Regions from separate parts of the Paracoccus sp. NFXS7 genome, predicted to be linked through region 3. Evidence: riboswitches for the same ligand, from Rfam matches in the RefSeq annotation. Region 3 holds a riboswitch; each other region holds the start of a gene.
The links. A riboswitch is a leader RNA that binds a small molecule or an ion and turns the genes downstream of it on or off. The one in region 3 is predicted to bind cobalamin.
Positions count from the first base shown of each region.

Region 1: linked by a shared signal. The riboswitch ahead of LZ686_RS10015 (TonB-dependent receptor plug domain-containing protein) and the one ahead of LZ686_RS05640 (energy-coupling factor ABC transporter permease) in region 3 are both predicted to bind cobalamin.
Region 2: linked by a shared signal. The riboswitch ahead of LZ686_RS04615 (ABC transporter substrate-binding protein) and the one ahead of LZ686_RS05640 (energy-coupling factor ABC transporter permease) in region 3 are both predicted to bind cobalamin.

Region 1 is NZ_JAKEKV010000005.1:8,340-15,091, forward strand. It holds gene LZ686_RS10000 (ABC transporter ATP-binding protein) at 1-370, opposite strand, end outside; gene LZ686_RS10005 (FecCD family ABC transporter permease) at 367-1,344, opposite strand; gene LZ686_RS10010 (ABC transporter substrate-binding protein) at 1,341-2,144, opposite strand; gene LZ686_RS10015 (TonB-dependent receptor plug domain-containing protein) at 2,141-4,033, opposite strand; cobalamin riboswitch at 4,167-4,353, opposite strand; gene bhcR (HTH-type transcriptional regulator BhcR) at 4,416-5,237, opposite strand; gene bhcA (L-aspartate--glyoxylate aminotransferase BhcA) at 5,435-6,625, shown strand; gene bhcB (beta-hydroxyaspartate dehydratase BhcB) at 6,625-6,752, shown strand, end outside.
Region 2 is NZ_JAKEKV010000001.1:937,419-944,170, reverse strand. It holds gene gntR (HTH-type transcriptional regulator GntR) at 1-687, opposite strand, end outside; gene LZ686_RS04640 (gluconokinase) at 785-1,315, shown strand; gene LZ686_RS04635 (TRAP transporter substrate-binding protein) at 1,312-2,331, shown strand; gene LZ686_RS04630 (TRAP transporter small permease subunit) at 2,381-2,938, shown strand; gene LZ686_RS04625 (TRAP transporter large permease) at 2,938-4,254, shown strand; gene LZ686_RS04620 (hypothetical protein) at 4,380-4,634, shown strand; cobalamin riboswitch at 4,867-5,083, shown strand; gene LZ686_RS04615 (ABC transporter substrate-binding protein) at 5,222-6,229, shown strand; gene LZ686_RS04610 (FecCD family ABC transporter permease) at 6,226-6,752, shown strand, end outside.
Region 3 is NZ_JAKEKV010000002.1:191,679-198,430, forward strand. It holds gene LZ686_RS05615 (cobalt-precorrin-6A reductase) at 1-410, opposite strand, end outside; gene cbiE (precorrin-6y C5,15-methyltransferase (decarboxylating) subunit CbiE) at 409-1,605, shown strand; gene LZ686_RS05625 (cobalamin biosynthesis protein) at 1,587-1,910, shown strand; gene cobM (precorrin-4 C(11)-methyltransferase) at 1,907-2,674, shown strand; gene LZ686_RS05635 (cobyrinic acid a,c-diamide synthase CobB) at 2,671-4,008, shown strand; cobalamin riboswitch at 4,030-4,244, shown strand; gene LZ686_RS05640 (energy-coupling factor ABC transporter permease) at 4,276-4,941, shown strand; gene cobF (precorrin-6A synthase (deacetylating)) at 4,938-5,678, shown strand; gene LZ686_RS05650 (GAF domain-containing protein) at 5,694-6,590, opposite strand.

The DNA of each region.
Region 1 (6,752 bases), on a different contig from region 3:
GCAGGGCCGTCAGGCCCAGGGCCCGCAGCGCGTCGTGGACCGCAGGGTGGTCGCGCGGTGCCCCGGCATCGGGATGGGCGATGCGGCCCAGGGCCACGACCGCCTCCACCGGCATCGGCCAGGCGATGTCACGGCCCTGCGGCAGATAGGCCGCCTGACGCGCCCGTGCATCGGGGGCCAGCGCCGCCAGCGATGACCGCCCCGTCACCGGCAACAGGCCCAAGGCCGCGCGCAGCAGCGTCGTCTTGCCCGCGCCGTTCGGGCCCAGCAGGCCCACGAACTCGCCCGGCCCCACGTCGAGGTCGATCCGGTCCAGCACCGGCACCGCGCCGCGCGACAGGGACAGGCCGGACAGCTGCATCAGGGTCATGCCCGCGCCCTCAGCCGCAGGATCAGCTGCAGGAAGAAGGGCGCGCCGATCAGGGCGGTCAGGACGCCCAGCTTGAGGTCGCGCCCCGGAAGGATCACCCGCACCGCGATGTCGGCCGCCAGCACCATCGCCGCCCCGCCAAGCGCCGATGCCCCCAGCAGCCGCCCCGGATCGCCGCCCACCGCGCGGCGCAGCAGATGCGGCACGACCAGCCCGACGAAGCCCACGGTGCCCGCCACCGCCGTGGCCCCGCCGACCAGCGCCGCCGTGCCAAGCACCAGCCGCAGCCGCAGCGCGCGCAGGTTGACGCCCATGCTGGCGGCGGCGTCCTCTCCCAGGCTGAGGGCGCGCAGGGCACGGGCGGCGGGCCACAGGATCACCGCGCCCGCGATCATCACCGGCACCGCGATGCGGACATGCAGCATGGAGCGGTCGACCAGCGACCCCATCATCCAGAAGACGATCTCGTTGGCGGCAAAGGGGTTGGGCGACAGGTTCAGGACCAGCGAGGTCGCGGCTCCGGCCAGGGCCGATACGGCGATCCCTGCCAGGATCAGCGCCAGCGCGCCGCCGCGCGGGCCCGCCAGCCCCATGACCAGCCCGACCGACAGCGCCGCCCCCGCCAGCGCCGCCAGCGGCAGGCCCAGGGGAAAAGCCGCGGCCAGCCCGGTCTGAATCGCCAGCACCGCCCCAAGCGCCGCCGTGCCCGACGTGCCGATCAGCCCCGGTTCGGCCAGGGGATTGCGCAGAAAGCCCTGCATCGCGGCCCCCGCCAGCCCAAGCGATGCGCCCACCGCCGCGCCCAGGATGGCGCGCGGCAGGCGCAGTTCCTGCATTACCAGGACCAGCAGCGGATCGCCCCGCCCGAACAGCGCCGCCAGCGCGGGCCCGGGCGGCTGCCAGCTGGTCCCGATCAGCAGCGATGTCACGAACAGCATGCCCACAAGCGCGCCAAGCGCGGCCGTCAGCCTCATGGCGCGACCTGGCGCAACTGTGCCACGGCGCGCAGGACATGCGGCGTGCCACAGGCCCAGTCCCGGTCGGGCGCAGTGACGACCTGCCGCCCCGGCGTGATGGCGTGCAGGACAGGATGGTCCATCACCTCCTCGGCGCGCGAGGCACGGGGCTGACGCTGGCCGGTCACGATCAGGTCGGGATCGGCCATCACCAGATCCTCCAGCGGCACGAAGCCTCCCTGCGACAGGCCCAGTTCCGTCGCCACGTTCGTCAGGCCCGCCGCCGCCAGGATCGCCCCGGCCAGGCTGTCCTGACCCGAGCTGTAGCCGTTCGCCCCATACAGCGCCGCCCGGCGGTCGGGGCGCGGGTCAGCCTGCAGTGCCGCCAGGTCGCGGTCGAACTGCGCCACGATGCGGTCGGCGTTGTCCCGTCGGCTCAGCACGTCGCCCATCAGGCGCAGGTTGGTGCGGATGCTGTCCAGGTCCGTCCCCATGTCGAAGGTCGCCACGCGCAGACCCAGCCTGTCCAGCATGTCCAGCGTCGCCGGAGAGGAATAGGTGCCCGCCAGCACCAGATCGGGCTGCAGGGCCAGGATGTCCTCGGCCTGGCCGCGGTTGGTGGGATAGGCCGCGGCCTCGCGCGCCATGGCCGAAGAGACCGGGTCCTGCGCCAGATAGCTGACCGAGGCCAGCTGTCCCGGCGCCGCCACCAGCATCGCCAGCTGATCGGTGCACAGGTTGATCGACACCACCCGCGCGGGCGCGTCGGCCCATGCGGGGGCGGCCATCAGCGCCAGCCCGATCAGCCCGCGGATCACCAGCGCGCCTGCAGGCCGATGGTGCCGGTCCGCCCCTGGTTCGCAAAGCCCCAGACATCTGAATAATCGCGGTCGAACAGGTTCACCACCCGCGCCGTCGCCCGCACGTTCGGCGTCAGGTCATAGCCCGCGGCAAGGTTGACCACGGTATAGGACGGCAGTTCGCGCGTCTCGAACCCGCCCCAGAACTGGGTGTCGAAGGTGCCTGCCACATGGCGCAGATCGCCCGTGACCGACCCGCGCCCGTCCAGGACCGACAGTGTCGCGCTCAGGCCAGCCTCGTGCCGGGGGCGGCGGGTCTTGACGCTGCCATCGGGATTTTCCGCGTCCAGATAGGTATAGCTGGCCCCCAGGGTCAGACTGTCGGTCGCCAGAATGCGGGCCGCGACCTCGACCCCTTGGCGGGGGCTTTCGCCGGACTGGTTGCGATAGGAATAGAACGCCACGCCATCCTCGATGCCGACCAGATAGTCGGTGATCTCGTCCTCCAGCGTCTCGTTGAAATAGGTGACGTCGATGGTCCCGCGACCGTCCGGCAGCTGCGCCTCGACCCCCAGATCAAAGCCGCTGTTCTTTTCCGGGCGCAGGTCGGGATTGCCCTGATAGACGGTGCCGAAGAAGTCGGCATCGGCATACAGCTCAAAATAGGACGGGTTTACCAGCCCCGTCCCGGCGGATGCGTGCAGGCGGAACGGACGGTCGGGCATCTGCCAGGACAGGCCCAGGTTCCAGCTGGTGAAATCGGCAAAGACGCGGTTCGCGTCGTGGCGCAGCCCGGCCTGGACATCCAGTCCGCTGGCCAGCATCGCGCGGTATTCCAGCGCGACCGACGACATCTCCCGGGACTGCCCCGGCGCGGTCGAGTTGCTGTCGCGCTGATGTTCCGCCAGGAGGTTCAGCAGCTGCGAGGCATCGGCGGCCGACCCGTCCAACCCCAGGCTGGCGCGGTATTTCAGCTTTTCGGTCTGGCCGCGCCGGAACGGGCTGTTGTCCTGGCTCTGCCGGGTGATGCTGTGCTGATAGTCCAGGCGCTGGACCAGGCGGCCGTCCAACGCGGTATATTCCGCCCAGACCCCGCCCTGAAACTCGTCGCGGCGGCCGAACAGGTCGGCATCGACCAGATAGCTTTCGGCATCGGTCGCGGCAAAGTTCTCGGCGTCGAAGCCGTAATCCTCGGTGGACTGGCGCAGCGCCACCCCAAGGCGCAGGTCGTCCGTGGCCAGGACGTCGCCGGACAGGACGGCGGTCTTGCGGTTGATCCCGTCCTTGCCGCCGCCATCGCCCGACTGGTCATAGCCCAGATCGTCGCGCGCCGACAGCGACAGCCGCAGCCCGCCCCGCTCCCCACGACGGCTGACTTGGACCGAGGCCGCCCCGCCGTTCCCGGCCTCGACCGAGCCGCCATAGGACAGGCCCTGGGGCGCGTCGCGCGTGATGATGTTGATCACCCCCGCCGACGCGTTCGATCCATAGAACACCGATTGCGGCCCGCGCAGCACCTCGATCCGGTCGATGTCGGTGGTCTCCAGCCCGGTCAGCACGTATTCGTCCTCGCCCCCCGCCGCCTCGATGCCGTCGATCAGGATCAGGGTGTGGTTCGCCTCGGCGCCACGGATGCGGACCTGCGCGATGCTGGCGCCGCTGCCGCTGACCGATACGCCGGGCAGCGCGCGCAGGGCGTCCTGGACGGTTACGATGCCACGATCCTCTATCTCGGTCGCGGTCAGGACGGTGTGGGCGCGGGCATAGCCGTCCTGGGCCACGGGCGTGATGCCGGCGGTCAGCACGATCTCGTCCAGCAGGATGGGTTCCCCCGGTGCCGCACCTTGCGCGGCGGCGGTCACGGGAAGGGCGACAAGCGTCGCCAGAAGACAGATCGGACGGCGCATCGGCACGGACCTTTCAAGGCAGGCACGGCCTGCGGCAAACAGAAATGTCCGGCACACGGACCCGGTGGGTCGCGGCAGGACGGTGACTGTCACCACTGCGGATCAGCCGCTTTCCTGGCACGCCCCGCGCCGGAAATGGGTGAGTGCTGCGGCAGGTCTCCTGGCTTGCGGGTCGATGCCTTGGCCGGCCTTCCCGGATCGCTCCAGTGGCATGATCGGCCATCACTCTCCGCTTACAGTTGCGGGGGCAGCCCCGGATTGTCACCGGTGTTCCCTTTTGATCCGGCATGCAGGCCGGAACCGTAGCGGCGCCCTTGTGGCGCAGAGGCCCCGGAGCTGTCAACGGGATTCGCCCACCCGTTCCACGCCCGGCAAAAGGCGGTCACCGCCCGCCCCGGCCCGATCCCAGATCGGCCGAAATCCGTTCCGCCGCGGTGGCGACCATGCCGCCGATGCGGTCGACGGCGGCATCGGTCATGCGGTTCGTGGGGCCCGACACCGACACCCCGGCCACCGCCTCGCCATAGCTGTTGACGATGGAGGCCGCGACACAGCGCATTCCCAGGGTGCGCTCCTCGTCGTCAAAGGCAAAGCCGCGATGGCGGATCAGGGCGATGTCTGCCTGCAGCGCGTCCGCGTCGGCGATGGTCTTGTCTGTGAACCGGGTGAAGGTCGCGTCGCGCAGGAACATCGCCAGCCGCGTCTGGTCGAACGCCGCCAGCAGCGCCTTGCCGATCCCCGATGCGTGCAGCGGAGACCGGGTGCCGGGCGGGAAAAACGCGCGGATCGTCTGATGCGTCTCGACCTGGCTGACAAACAGCACGTCGCCGTCGCGTTCGATGCCCAGGTTGGCCGTCTCTCCGGTCAGGGCCATCAGGTCGCGCATCACCGCACGGCTGCGTTCGACGATGTTGGTGCGGCGCAGGAAGGCCGAACCAAGGCGGAACGCCTCGGGGCCGATGAACCACTCCTGCCGGTCGGGATTGTTCTCGACATAGCGACGGTGTTCCAGGGTGGCCAGGACGCGGTGCATGGTGGCGGGGGACTGGTCCAGATGCGTGGACAGCCCGGTCAGGGTGATCCCCTCATGCGCGGCCAGGGCCTCCAGCACGTCCAGCCCGCGGTCCAGGGCCTGGATGCTGGCGGCGGGCTGATCGGCCTTGCCGCCTCTTGGCCGTCCCCGCTTGCGCACCGGCTGCTGCATCGGAATCACGCCCCTTCCGTCTGTAACACCACAGAAAAATAATTTCATGAAAGCCGTTTTTCGGCAATGAAAAAATCAAGCGCCCATGATTTCGCTGCGAAACCTGCATTAAACCAGATTTCCGAAAAACGATTTCAAAAAAATTTACCGGTTTGCGGACCCGTGCTACACCTTGTCGCATCAAGGAGGAGCCGACCGTGAGCACCCAGAACCCGATCTTCATTCCCGGCCCGACGAACATCCCCGAGGTGCTTCGCAAGGCCGTCGACATGCCCACAATTGACCATCGCAGCCCGATGTTTGGAAAGATCCTGCATCCCGCGCTGGAGGGGGTCAAAAAGGTCCTGAAATCGACGCAGGCGCAGGTCTTCGTGTTCCCCTCTACCGGCACCGGCGGGTGGGAGACGGCGATCACCAACACGCTGTCGGCGGGCGACGCGGTTCTGGCCACGCGCAACGGCATGTTCAGCCACCGCTGGATCGACATGTGCCAGCGGCACGGCCTTGACGTCCAGATCGTGGACCAGTCCTGGGGCGAAGGTATCCCCACCGACCGGTTCGAGGAGATCCTGACCGCCGACACGGCCCATCGCATCAAGGCGGTCCTGGCCACGCATAACGAAACCGCCACCGGCGTCCGGTCGGACATCGCCGCGGTCCGCCGCGCGCTGGACCGGGCGGGGCATCCCGCGATGCTGTTCGTGGACGGGGTCAGCTCCATCGCCTGCTATGACTTCCGGATGGACGAATGGGGCGTCGATGTCGCTGTCACCGGGTCGCAGAAGGGCTTCATGCTGCCCCCCGGCCTGGCGATCGTCGGCTTTTCGCCCAAGGCGATGGCCGCGGTCGAGGGCGCGGGCCTGCCGCGCACCTTCTTCGACATCCGCGACATGGCGCGGGGCTATGCCGCGAACGGCTTTCCCTATACGCCGCCCGTCGGGCTGCTGAACGGGCTGAAGGTCGCCACCGACATGCTGCTGGACGAGGGGCTGGAGAACGTCTTTGCCCGTCATCACCGCATCGCCGAAGGCGTCCGCCAGGCCGTCGCGGCATGGGGCATGACGCTGTGCGCTGCGCGACCCGCGCTGTATTCCGACAGCGTCAGCGCGATCCGCACGCCGGACGGGTTCGACGCCAACCGCATCGTCAGCCATGCGCTGAACACCTATGGCGTGGCCTTCGGCACGGGCCTTGGCGATGTCGCGGGCAAGGTCTTCCGCATCGGGCATCTGGGGATGCTGACCGACGTGATGGCCCTGTCGGGGCTGGCCACGGCAGAGATGGTGATGGTCGATCTGGGCCTGCCCGTCACCCTGGGCTCCGGCGTCGCCGCCGCCCAAGCGCATTACCGGCACAGCGCGGGCCAGGCCTGCAGGCAGGCTGCGTGATGGACGCGATCCCGACCCTGGACGACATGCTGGCGGCCCGCGACCGCATCCGCCCGCATGTCCACGTCACCCCCGTCCTGACCAGCCGGATGCTGGACGAGCTGACCGGCGCGCAACTGTTCTTCAA
Region 2 (6,752 bases), on a different contig from region 3:
CCCCAGGCTGACCGAGGACGGCTCGGGTGTGGTGACGACGGGATCGTCGCCCCCCAGCCCGGCGGCCTCCAGGCAGGCGCGGAACCCTGCCAGGCGGCGCTGGCTGCGCGGGTCCATCTGAGCACCCAGAAAGGCCGGCGCGCGGTATCCCTGCGCCAGCAGATGCTCGGCGGCGGCCCGCGCCCCGTCGAAATGCGACAGGCCGACGGCCAGGTCGATGGGATTGGGGCCGACCTCCATGATCTGCACGACCGGGCATTCCGCCCCGGCCAGCAGGGCGCGGGCGGCGGGGGATTGATCGTGGCCCGCGACGATCAATCCGGCCGGGCGCTGTGACAGGAACACGCGGATCAGCTGCTCCTCGGTCAGCGGAGAGTAGCGCGTGGTGCCCAGCTGCACGATCAGCGGGCTGCCTTGCAGACCTTCGTCGATGCCGCGCATCACGTCGGCGAACACGTTGTTGCTCACCGACGGGATGATGACCCCCACGATATCTGTGCGCCCCGATGCCAGCGCGCGCGCCGCAGGGTTCGGCACATAGCCCAGTTCGCGGATCGCCCGGTCTATCCGGTCGCGGGCCAGCGGCGACACCTTGGACGGGTCCCGCAGCGCGCGCGACACGGTGATAGGGCTGACATCGGCGGCCAGCGCCACATCAGACAGGGTGATCCGCGAGGTTTTGTTCATGACGCGCGCAGATTACGCCATCGCCGCGCAAAGAAAAGGGGCTTGACCAATGACAGCGCTGTCATCCATGATTGCGCTGTCATCGGGAGGAGACATCATGGACGCGCGGCCGATTCTGGTCATGGGCATCTGCGGCACGGGCAAGTCGACCGTGGCCCGTGGCATCGCCGACCGTATCGGCGGCAGCTTCATCGAGGCGGACCTGTATCACGACGAATCCAGCGTGGCGCGCATGCGGGCCGGGCTGCCTTTGACCGACGACATGCGGTGGGGCTGGCTGGACCGCCTGGCGGCGGCGACGCGTGCGACGCCCCATCGCGCCGTTCTGGCCTGCTCGGGGCTCAGCCAGGCGCATCGTGACCGGCTGCGGGCCGGTGCAGGGGCGATGGACATCGTGTTCCTGCACGGCGACCGCGACCTGATCGCGGCGCGCATGGCGGCACGGCGCGACCACTACATGCCCGCCAGCCTGATCGACAGCCAGCTGGCCGCGCTGCAGCCCCCCGATCCCGCCGCCGAAGGCGCGCTGTGGATCGACGTGGCGCTGCCGCCCGACCAGATCATCGACCGCGCGGTCGCGGCCCTGTCCGACCCGCGCCCAGTTTCAACCGGAGGAGAGACACCATGACCAAGATGACCCGTTTCCTGATGTCGGCCAGCGCCGCGATGGCCTTGGCCGCACCCGCCATGGCCCAGGATCACAGCTTCCGTTTCCAGTCGTCCGACCCGTCGGGCAACCCGAACTTTGTCCTCCAGCAGGGCTGGGCCGCGGATGTCGCGGAAAAGTCCGGCGGCCGCATCGCCATCGACCTGCTGCCGGTCGAATCCATCGTCGCCCATAACGAAACCCAGGATGCGATCGCCACGGGCATCTTGGACGGTCACGTGACCGACCTGTCGTATTTCTCGGGACGCGATCCGGCCTTCGGTCTGATGGGCAACCCGGTCGGCGCCTGGTCCGACCCCGAGCAGATGCTGGACTTTGTCGAGAACGGCGGCGGGGCGGAGCTGCTGAACCAGATCATGAACCCCTATGGCCTGCAGTTCATCGGCGCCACCACGCCGGGCCTGGAGGCGCTGGTCAGCGCCGTGCCGCTGGACGGGGTCGATGATCTGGCCGGCGTCAAGATCCGCGCGCCTGAAGGCCTGGTCCAGTCGGTCTTTGCCGCAGCCGGCGCATCGCCCGTGAACCTGCCCGGATCCGAAGTGTTCACATCGCTGGACAAGAAGGTCATCGACGCGGCCGATTACAGCGTCTTTTCGACCAACCAGGCCCAGGGCCTGAACGAGGTCGCGCCCCATCCGGTCTATCCCGGCTTCCACTCCATGCCCCTGGTCGAGATCTCGATGAACAAGGAGAAATGGGACGCCCTGCCCGAGGACCTGCAGCAGGTCATGACGCAGTCGGTGCGCGATTTCGCCCGCGTCCAGGTCGCAGCCCTGGCCGAGGCCGACGCGGCCGCCGTGGCGGAGGCAGAGGCCGGCGGGACGATCACCGTCCACGACTGGTCCGACGAGGAGCGCACCAAGTTCCGCGGCATCGCTATGGGCGAATGGGAAAAGGTCGCCGGACAGTCGCCCGCGGCGCAGCAGGTCTATGACGCGCTGACCGCGTACCTGACCGAAAAGGGCCTGGTGCAGTAAGCGCCGCAGGATCGGGCGTTCGCGCCCGGTCCCTTCCAGGGAGGAGGACATGATGGACGCATCCGAAGCCATTCCGCGCGAAGAACACGAGGCCGTGCCCCAGTCGGGGCGCCTGGGTCGCGTGATCGACCGTCTGGCGATCATCCCGGCCCTGGGCCTGGTGGTCGCCATGCTGATCCTGATCCAGGAAGTCGTGCTGCGTTACGTGTTCGGCCGCCCGACGAACTGGGCGCACGAGACGACGGTGTTCCTGTGCGCGATCTCGTTCGTCTACGGGGGCTTGCTGTGCACCGCGCGCGACCGGCACATCCGGGTAGTCCTGGTCTATGACCTGCTGCCGCCCGCCGCGCGGCGCGTGGCCGACATCCTCATCTCGGCGATCTGCGGCCTGTCCTCGGGCGCCTTCGCCTGGGCGGCCTGGCAGATGGTCAAGCGGTCCGCTTGGCGCCCCGACGGCAGCTTTCACCTCGAGACCTCGGGTTCGGCCTGGAACCCGGCCTATCCGGGCGTGCTCAAGGTGCTGCTGATGGTGGCGCTGGCGATCATGGCCCTGCAATTCGCCATCCTGACCGTCAACTATGCCCGCGGGCACAAGGGAGCCCGCTGATGGAGATCTTCGGTTCGCTGCAATCCCTGGGGATCGAGGCCGGGACGGGCCTTCTGTTCGCGCTGCTGCTGCTTTTGCTGCTGACGGGCATCCCGCTGGCCTTCGTCACGCTGCTGGTCACGCTGATCTTCGCGCTGGGATGGTTCGGCCCGAACGTGGTGCCGCTGATCACCAGCCGCGTCTATACCTTCGTGTCCAGCTTCGTCTTCGTGTCGGTGCCGATGTTCGTGCTGATGGCCGCGATCCTGGACCGCAGCGGCATCGCCCGCGACCTGTTCGAGGCGATGCGCCTGGTCGGCGGCCGCATCCGCGGCGGCGTGGCAGTCCAGACGATCTTCGTGGCCGTCATCCTGGCCGCCATGTCCGGCATCATCGGCGGAGAGGTCGTGCTGCTGGGCCTGATCGCGCTGCCCCAGATGCTGGCCCAGGGCTATGACCGCAAGCTGGCCATCGGGGTTGTCTGCGCGGGCGGCAGCCTGGGGACCATGGTGCCGCCCTCGATCGTGCTGATCATCTATGGCCTGACCGCGAACGTCTCGATCGGCGACCTGTTCACGGCCGCCTTCGTGCCGGGCTTCATGCTGGCACTGCTCTATGTGGCCTATGTGCTGATCCGTGCCTGGCTGACGCCGGGCGACGTGCCCCCGGCCGTCACCGCCCGCGTCCCGCGGGACGAAAAGCTGCGCCTGCTCAAGGGCCTGTTCCTGCCGATCCTGGTCGTGATTATGGTGCTGGGCTCCATCTATGGCGGCATCGCATCCGTGACCGAGGCCAGCGCCGTGGGCGTGGCGGGCGTGCTGATCTCGACCGTGATCCGCGGCGAATTCACCTGGGGCCTTCTGCGCGGCGCGGCAATGCAGACGCTGCAGACGGTCGGCATGATCGTCTGGATCGGCATCGGCGCATCCGCCCTGGTGGGCGTCTTCAACCTGATGGGCGGCATCAACTTCGTGTCGGAACTGATCACCGGCATCAGCGACAACCCGACGATCATCATCCTGTTCATGATGGCGATCCTGTTCGTGCTGGGCATGTTCCTGGACTGGGTCGGCATCGCGCTGCTGACCATGCCGATCTTCGTGCCGATCATCGTCAGCCTGGGATACGACCCCGTCTGGTTCGGCGTGCTGTTCGCGATGAACATGCAGGTCAGCTTCCTGTCGCCGCCCTTCGGGCCCGCCGCCTTCTACCTGAAGTCGGTGACCCCGCCGGACATCTCGCTGGGAGAGATCTTCCGCGCCCTGCTGCCCTTCATAGGGTTGCAGATCCTGGCGGTGGGCCTGCTGATCCTGTTCCCGGCCCTGGCGATCTACTGATCGCCTGCCGTGGATCGGGGGGCATGCCGGATGCGGCGTGCCCCCTTTTCGTTCGGGGACGGGAATGTTGCACCGGCAGGCGGATTGACGGACAATCGGGATCCGTCACCCAAGGCTGACCCACCATGCACGACCCCGAACCCGTCCCCCGCCCGGACCTGTTCACGAACAAGGACCATGACGCCTGGCTGGAGCAGTTCCTGTTCCTGCGATACACCCTTCACATGCCGGCCGAACGCATCGCCCAGATCGACTATGGTCTTGACCCCGACCATCCCGACGCCCCGATCGCAGGCCTGTTCTGGGGCAGCCAGATCGAGCGGGACTATCCCCGGCTGGACCTTCGCCACCTGTGGCGAAAGAGGCCCGGCAAGGTTTGAAGCCCTCCGGTGTCAGGCGCCGGATCGCCCTGCATCCGACCCCCCATCCATGCCTGGCAGGAAGGACTGCGACCAACTCCTTCCCCCGCAGGGCGCCAGCGCGTTCGACCTGCGGCGCACCGGTCGCCGGGATCAGGCTGGCATAAGCCGCGGGTGTCGCAGTGCGTCGGCCGTGGCGGCCGGGTCGGCTGCGGGCTGCTTGCCGCGGCGGTTGACTTTGTCCCCACCCGGCGGCATTTCCGTCCGTGATGGTTCCCGTGCCGGCCAAGGCCCCGGCAGGGTGAAAAGGGAACGTGGTGAGGTGTAGCCATCAGGCGCCGAATCCGCGACTGCCCCCGCAACTGTAAGCGGTAGCCGACCCCATGATGCCACTGGCGCCCCCTGCGCCGGGAAGGCGGGGAAGGCCGCGATCCGCAAGTCAGGAGACCTGCCATCATGACCTGAACCAACCCGGGCGGGGTGCCCCGGAGAAAGACCGCATGCGCCGATCCACGGCCTTCGTCCGACGCGACCGCGAAGGTGGGTGGGACCCCGGTGACGCCTCTGCGCCTTTTTCAGCCCCGTCCTTCGTTTCATGAAGGACGACCATGACGACAAGAATCTTCCTGACGACCGCGGTGGCGCTGGGCCTGGGCCAGGCGGCCCTTGCCGCGCCGACCGACTATCCGCTGGTGATCGACAATTGCGGGTACCAAGTGACCATCCCCGCGCGTCCCGACAACGTCGTGTCGATCGGCCAGTCCACGACCGAGATCCTGTATGCGCTGGGCCAGGCGGACCGGATGGCCGGGACCGCGCTGTGGTTCACCCCGGTGCTGCCCGCCTTTGCGGAGGATGACGCCACGGTGGACCGCATCAGCGACGATACGCCCAGCTTTGAATCGGTGGTGAACCGGCGGCCCGGCTTCGTGCCGACGATGTTCGCCTGGATGATCGGGGACCAAGGGGCGGTCGGCACGCGCCGACAGTTCGCCGATCTGGGCATTCCGGCCTATGTCATGCCCACGGACTGCCAGGGCAAGGACAACAGCGTGGGCGCCGACGGCACCCGCCTTGCGCCCTTCGACATCGCGACCCTGTGGGACGGCATCGACCAGATCGCGCGGGTCATGGACGCGCAGGACGCGGGCCGGGCGCTGATCGCCGACCTGCAGGCCCGAGAGGCGGCGGTCGTGGAGCGCGCGCGGGCGATGGACCTGCCGGATGCGTCCGCGGCGGTCTGGTTCTCCTCGGCCGATCTGGCGCTGGACCCCTACATGGCGGGCGGGATGGGCGTCCCGGCCTGGATGATGGACCGCCTTGGCCTACGCAACGTCGTGACCTCGGACGAGGAATGGCCCGCCGTGGGGTGGGAGACGATCGCCCGTGCCGACCCCTCGGTGCTGGTGATTGCGCGCATGGACCGCCGCCGCTTTCCCGCCGACGATGTCGAGGCAAAGCTGCGCTTTCTGAAAACGGACCCGGTCACGCGCCGGATGACCGCCGTGCGCCGGGATCGCATCGTCATCCTGGACGCCGAGGCGCTGCATCCCGGCATCCGCATGATCGACGGGCTGGAGGCCTTGGCGGCGGGCATGGACGGGCTGTCCGAATGACCGCCGATGTCGGGGTGCCGACCGTCCGCCGCCCCTTGGCCCCGGTCTGGCTGTGGGTGTCGCTGCTGATCGTGGCGGCCCCCCTGGCCGGCACCGCCCTGGGGGAAACGCCGATCCCGCTCTCGACCGTCTGGCAGGCGCTGGCCAACCAGATGCTGGGTGCGGGCTATCCGCTGGACCCGATCGATCAGGGTATCGTCTGGGCTTACCGCCTGCCGCGCGCGCTGGTGGCGGGGGCCTGCGGAGCGGGGCTGGCGATCTCGGGGCTGGTCCTGCAGACGCTGTTGCGCAACGCACTGGCCGACCCCTATCTGCTGGGCATCTCGGCCGGGGCGTCTACGGGGGCCGTGACGGTCGCGGTGGCGGGGATCGGCGCGGGGTTCGTGCCGATGTCGGCGGGCGCGCTGCTGGGCGCGATCGCGGCCTTTGCGTTGGTGGTGGGGTTGGCGCGCCTGTCGGGCGGCGGTCCGGGGGCGCGGGGTGCCGCGCAGATCGTGCTGGCAGGCATCGCCGGGTCGCAGCT
Region 3 (6,752 bases):
AGGGTCTGCCTGCCGATGGCGAGGAACACGCCGGTGGGCGCGCAGGGCAGCGCCGCGACCGCGCCCGCAATGTCCGGGACGCGGCTCCAACCGGGATCGACCGGCCAGGCGGGGCGGCGCAGCATCAGCATCGGCACCCCCGCCGCGCGGCAGGCGGCATCCGCATTGCGGCTGATCTGGGCGGCAAAGGGATGGGTCGCATCAATGACCGCGCCGATGTCCTGGTCCCGCAGATAGCGCGCCATCCCCTCGGCCCCGCCGAAGCCGCCGATCCGGGTGGGCAGGGGCTGGACGATGGGCGCCTCGGTCCGTCCGGCATAGGAGAAGACCGCCGCGACACCGGCGCGGGCCAGCAGGGCGGCCAGGCGGCTGGCCTCACTCGTGCCGCCCAGCAGCAGGATGCGTCGCATGTCTGACCCTTGGCTGACGATCATCGGGATCACCGAAGATGGACCGGACGGCCTGCCCGGCGCAAGCCTGCGCGCGCTGGCGGCGGCCGAGATCGTCTTTGGCGGCCCGCGCCACCTGGCGCTGGCGGGGGTGGGCGCGCGGGGGCGGGCCTGGCCGGTGCCCTTCGACCTGGCGCCGCTGCTGGCGCTGCGGGGGCGGCGGGTGGCGGCGCTGGTTTCGGGCGATCCGTTCTGGTGCGGCGCGGGGGGCAGCATCGCGGCGGCGCTGGAGCACCACGAATGGCACGCCCTGCCCGCGCCGGGGGTGCTGTCGCTGGCCGCAGCGCGCCTTGGCTGGCGGCTGGAGGAGGTGGTGACCCTGGGCCTGCATGCCGCGCCCTTCGCGCGGCTGCGCCCGCATCTGGCGCGCGGCTGCCGGATCATCGCGACGCTGCGCGATGGCGACGCGCCCGCCGCGCTGGCCCGATGGCTGGTCGAACAGGGCACGGGGGCCGCGTGGCTGACGGTGCTGGAGCGTCTTGGCGGGCCGTCCGAACGGGTCCGCATTACCCAGGCCGACGGCTTTGCGCTGACCTGCGCGGCGCCGGTGGCTGTGGCCATCGACGGGGCGGATCTGCCGCGCGGCTTCGGCCTGCCTGCGGTGCCGGGGCGGGCGGACGCGCTCTTCACCCATGACGGGCAGATCACCAAATCGCCCATCCGCGCGCTGACCCTGGCGGCCCTGGCCCCGCGCGCGGGAGAGGTGCTGTGGGACATCGGCGGCGGTTCGGGATCGGTCGCGGTGGAATGGGCTCTGGCCGGGGGCCGCGCCGTGACGGTCGAGCCGCGCGCCGACCGGATCGCCACCATCCGCGCCAATATCGATGCCTTCGGCCTGGGCGGGCGGATCACGGTGATCGAAGGGTCGGCGCCCGAGGCGCTGCCCTCCGACACCCCCGATGCGATCTTTGTCGGCGGCGGCGCGTCGCAGGCGCTGCTGGAGGCGCTGTGGGCACGCCTGCCCCCCGGCGCGCGGCTGGTCGCCAATGCCGTGACGCTGGAGACGGAATCGCTGCTGACCCGCTGGCACGCGGATCACGGCGGCCGGCTGCTGCGCATCGACATCGCCGAGGCCGCCCCCCTGGGCCGGATGCGCGGCTGGACCCCCGCCCGCCCGATCGTGCAATGGAGCGTCACATGCGCATCGCCGGAATAGGCTGCCGCCCCGGCACCCCCCTGCCCGCGCTGCTGGCCGCGCTGGAGGCCGCAGGCGGTGCTGACGCGCTGGCCACCATTCCCGAATGCGCGCCCGAACTGCGTCCGCTGGCCGATGCACACAGCCTGCCGCTGCATCTGGTCGCCGTGGCGGGCATCGCCACGCCCACGCAATCGCCCCGAATCCTGGCCGCCTTCGGCACCGGATCGGTGGCCGAGGCCGCCGCCATTGGGGCGGGCGGCCGCCTGACCCATCCGCGTCGGACCTTCGGTCCCGTCACCATCGCCATCGCAGAGGTTCCATGACCGTCCATTTCATCGGCGCAGGCCCCGGCGCGCCCGACCTGATCACGCTCCGCGGCCGCGACCTGATCGCGGCCTGCCCGGTCTGCCTCTATGCCGGGTCGCTGGTGCCCGCCGCCCTGCTGGCCCATTGCCCGCCCGGCGCACGCATCGTGAACACCGCGCCGCTGTCGCTTGATGAGATCATGACCGAGATGCAGGCGGCGCACGTCGCGGGCCAGGATGTCGCGCGGCTGCATTCGGGCGATCTGTCGGTCTGGTCCGCGATGGGCGAACAGATCCGCCGGTTGCGGGCGCTAGACATCCCCTTCGACGTGACGCCGGGCGTGCCCAGCTTTGCCGCCGCCGCCGCCGCACTGCAGGCGGAGCTGACCCTGCCCGGTCTGGCGCAGTCGGTGGTGCTGACCCGCACGCCGGGGCGCGCCTCGACCATGCCCGAGGGCGAGACGCTGGCGGCCTTCGCCGCGACCGGGGCGACGCTGGCGATCCACCTGTCGATCCACGCGCTGGATCGGGTGGTGGCCGATCTGACCCCGCATTACGGCCCTAATTGCCCGGTGGCGGTGGTCTGGCGGGCCAGCTGGCCGGACCAGCGGGTGATCCGCGCGACGCTGGCCACCGTGCACGCGCAGGGCATCGACCGGACCGCGCTGATCCTGGTCGGGCCCGCGCTGGCGGGCGAGGGGTTCGAAGACAGCCGTCTTTACGCCGCCGATTACGACCGCCGCTATCGCCCCGTGGGCAACGCGCCGAGGTTTCCTGAATGACGCGCCCCCTGACGCCGGGCCTGATGATCTCGGCCCCCGCATCGGGGACCGGCAAGACGATGCTGATGCTGGGCCTGCTGACCGCGCTGCGCAGGCGCGGGCTGGTGGTGCAGCCCTTCAAGTCGGGGCCCGACTACATCGATCCGGGGTTCCACTTCGCGGCCTCGGGGCGGGCCAGCTTCAACCTGGATGCCTGGGCGATGGAGCCGGGGCGCCTGATCGCTCATGCGACCGGCCAGGCGAACGCCGATCTGGTCTTGGCCGAGGGGTCGATGGGCCTGTTCGACGGGGTCGCGACGAAGGGGGAAACCGGCATCGGCTCCAGCGCCGAGATCGCCCACATGATGGGCTGGCCGGTGGTGCTGATCCTGGATGTCAGCGGGCAGGCACAGTCGGCGGCGGCCACGGCGCGGGGCTTTGCCACGCTGCGCCCCGACCTGCCCTTCGCGGGGGTGGTGCTGAACCGCGTGGCCTCGCCGCGCCATGACCGGCTGATCCGCGAGGGGATGGATGAGGCGGGCATCCGCGTGCTGGGCAGCCTGCCGCGTCAGGGCACCATCACCCTTCCCGAACGCCATCTGGGCCTGATCCAGGCCGAGGAGACGGCGGGCCTGCAGGCCATCCTGGACCATGCGGGCGATTTCATCGCGGCGCATTGCGATCTGGAGGCGATCATCGCAGCCGCCGCGCATCGCGCCCTGCCCGAGGCGCCTGCGCCCCGACCGCTGACGCCCCCCGGCGGGCGGATCGCGCTGGCCCGCGACGCGGCCTTCAGCTTCGTCTATCCGCATGTGCTGGAGGCGTGGCGGCGGGCGGGGGCCACGATCCTGCCCTTCTCTCCGCTGGCGGATGAGGGGCCAGATGACAGCGCCGACTGCTGCTGGCTGCCAGGCGGATACCCGGAGTTGCACGCGCCCCGGCTGGCCGCCTGCGACGGGTTCCGCACGGCCATGCACCGCTTTGCGGGAACGCGGCCGGTGCATGGGGAATGCGGGGGATACATGGCGCTTGGGGCAGGTCTGGTGGACGCTGCTGGAAAGCGACACCAGATGTTGGGGCTTCTGGGGTTGGAGACCAGCTATGCCAAACGCCGGATGCATCTGGGGTACCGCCGCGCCGATCCGCTGACCGCCCTGCCGGGACTGGGTCGCACGGCGCTGCGGGGGCATGAATTCCACTATGCCTCGATCCTGTCCCAGCCCGATGCACCCCTGGCGCGCGTGACCGACGCGACCGGCGCCGCGGTGGAGGAAACCGGCAGCCACCGGACGATGTCCGGGGGCGGGCATGTGACCGGCACGTTCTTTCACCTGATCGCCCCGGCCGCGACTTGACGCAGGCCCTGCGATCCCGTCTATCTGACCGTCTGAATGGTGCCCGTCAGGCGTGAAACGCCGGGCTTCATCGGGAACGGGGAAGGGTGGACCCAATCGCGGCACCCGAAGCCCCGGCCGCCCCCGCGACTGTATGCGGAGAGCGCGCGTCACCCATGCCACTGGAGCGATCCGGGAAGGCCGACGCCGCGCCCGGACCCGCAAGCCAGGAAACCGGCCATGTCAGGCAACCCCATGCCGTCGGGTGGACGGCCACAGGAGGATGACATGCACATCGAAGAGGGCGTCGTCACCGGCGCCAAGCTGATACTGGGCTATGCCACGGCCGCCACGGCCGGGCTTTACGCGCTGAGGCTGGCGGCCCAGGCCCTGCGCGCGCAGGGCGGGGCGTCGCTGGCGGCGCGCGGGGCGCTGGCGACGGCCGCGACCTTCGTGTTCTTCCAGGTCCTGCCCACCGCGCCCGTGGGCGTGTCCGAGGTGCACCTGATCCTGGGATCGACGCTGTTCCTGATCCTGGGCGCGGCGCCGGCGGCGATCGGGCTGGCCCTGGGCCTGCTGATCCAGGGACTGTTCTTCGCGCCGTTCGATCTGCCGCAATACGGGATGAACGTGACCACACTGCTGGTGCCGCTATTCGCGCTGCAGGCGGTGGCGCGGCGGGTGATTGCGCCGGACACCGCCTATGTGGACCTGCGCTATGGTCAGGCGCTGGCGTTGTCGGCGGCCTATCAGGGGGGCATCGTGGCCTGGGTCGCGTTCTGGGCGTTCTATGGTCAGGGCGCCGGTGCGACGGCGGGGGTCCTGTCCTTCGGCGCGGCCTATCTGCTGGTCATCGTGGTCGAGCCGCTGGTCGATCTGGCCGCGCTGGCGGGCGCCAAGGCGGCGCGCGGCCTGCGCGGCAGCGGGCTGGTGACGCCCCGGCTCTACGCATGATCGATCTGGTGCTGATCGGGGCCGGCACGGGCCATCCCGACCACCTGACCCTGCAGGGCGTCCGCGCCCTGCAGGAGGCCGATCTGGTCCTGATCCCCCGCAAGGGCGCCGGGAAGGAGGATCTGGCCCATCTGCGCCGCGCGATGCTGGACCGCCACCGCCCCGGCGGCGCCGTGGCCCAGATCGACCTGCCGGTGCGCGATGCAAACCTGCCCTATCTGGAGGCCGTCGACCAATGGCATGATGCCATCGCGCAAGCTTGGGCGGCGGCCGTCGCGGCGGCGCTGCCGCAGGGCGGGACGGTGGCGATGCTGGTCTGGGGCGACCCGTCGCTCTATGACAGCAGCCTGCGCATTGCCGCGCGTCTGGACTGGCGCGCACGGGTGATCCCGGGAATCACCGCGATCCAGGCCCTGTGCGCTGCCCATGCCATTCCGCTGAACGCCCTGGGATCCGAGGTGCGGATCACCACCGGGCGGCGGCTGCGCGACGCGGGCTTTCCCGGCGACGCCGACCGGGTCGTGGTGATGCTGGACGGCACCTGCGCCTTTGCGACGCTGCCCCCGAAGGGCCTGCAGATCTGGTGGGGCGCCTATCTGGGCATGCCCGAACAACTGCTGGAGGCGGGCCCCTTGACCGAGGCCGGACCGCGGATCGAGGCGGCACGCGCCGCCGCCCGGGCCGCGCATGGCTGGATCATGGATTGCTATCTGCTGGCCCGCGACGATGCAGCGTGACCGGCGCGCGGGACGTCAGGATGTCAGGCGGGTCGCGTCGTTGATCGTGCAGTCCCATGTCAGCCCGCCGTTCCGACCGGATGCGGGAAGCCCATGCCCCTCCAGCCACTTGACCTGACCGTCAGGCAGACGGATGCGCCAGCGATGGTGCCACGGGATCATTCCAGCGGCAGAGTTTCCGAACGATGCGCGGGCCAGCGGATAATCCTCGACCATGCAGAAGGCGAAGACATCGCCGAACCGCGCCATGTATTCGGCGGCCGGGATGCCCCAGATCTGCTGCGTCTCCGCGGTCGCCGCGTCGATCGTCTCGGTCCCGTCGGGGGCATGGTGATAGGTCAGGACCGCGCTGGTCGGCTGTGGCAGGGCCGAGGCGCCGCCCGGTTCCTGACCGATGGCGGTCCGCATCCGTTCGGACAGGACCATCGTCTTGATCTGGGTCGAGACACCTTCCGCAAAGGCCTGCAGCACCTCGACATTGGCCGACGTCCAGTCCCGCGGCCTGCTTTCGGCGACGCAGAGGGCGGCGATGGCCCTGCCCGTCTCATCCTTGACCGGCACGCCCAGATAGGCGACCACGCCGAACCTGCCGATTGCCAGATGCCCGCTGAACCGCGGGTCGATCCGGGCATCCGCGATGACCAGCGGCGCGGAATTCGCGACGACGATCCGACAGAAGGAATAGGCAAGCGACGTGACGCGATCCTCGTCCGCGGTCAGCATCAGGCCCGCCTCGGCCTTGAAGAACTGGCGGTCGTTCGCCTCGTCGATGATCGTCAGCAGGCTGGCTTGGCATGAGAATATCCGCCGCGCCTGCTCGACGACGCGGTCGAAGACCGGCGTCCGCGTCGGACGCAGCACGCCGTTTTCGTAGAGACGGATCAGGCCCGAATCGGTCGGCGGAACGTCCATGCCGGACAAGTCCCGTCGCGGGGTGCCATCTGTGGCGGCGGATCCGGCGCCAGGGTCACCCGCACGTTTCCAGTTCAAGGTCATGACCGAATTCTTTCGATACCCGGACTGCGACGGCAATGACCGCCGCGGCCAGGGATAAGGCATGGGTCCGCGGGGCGA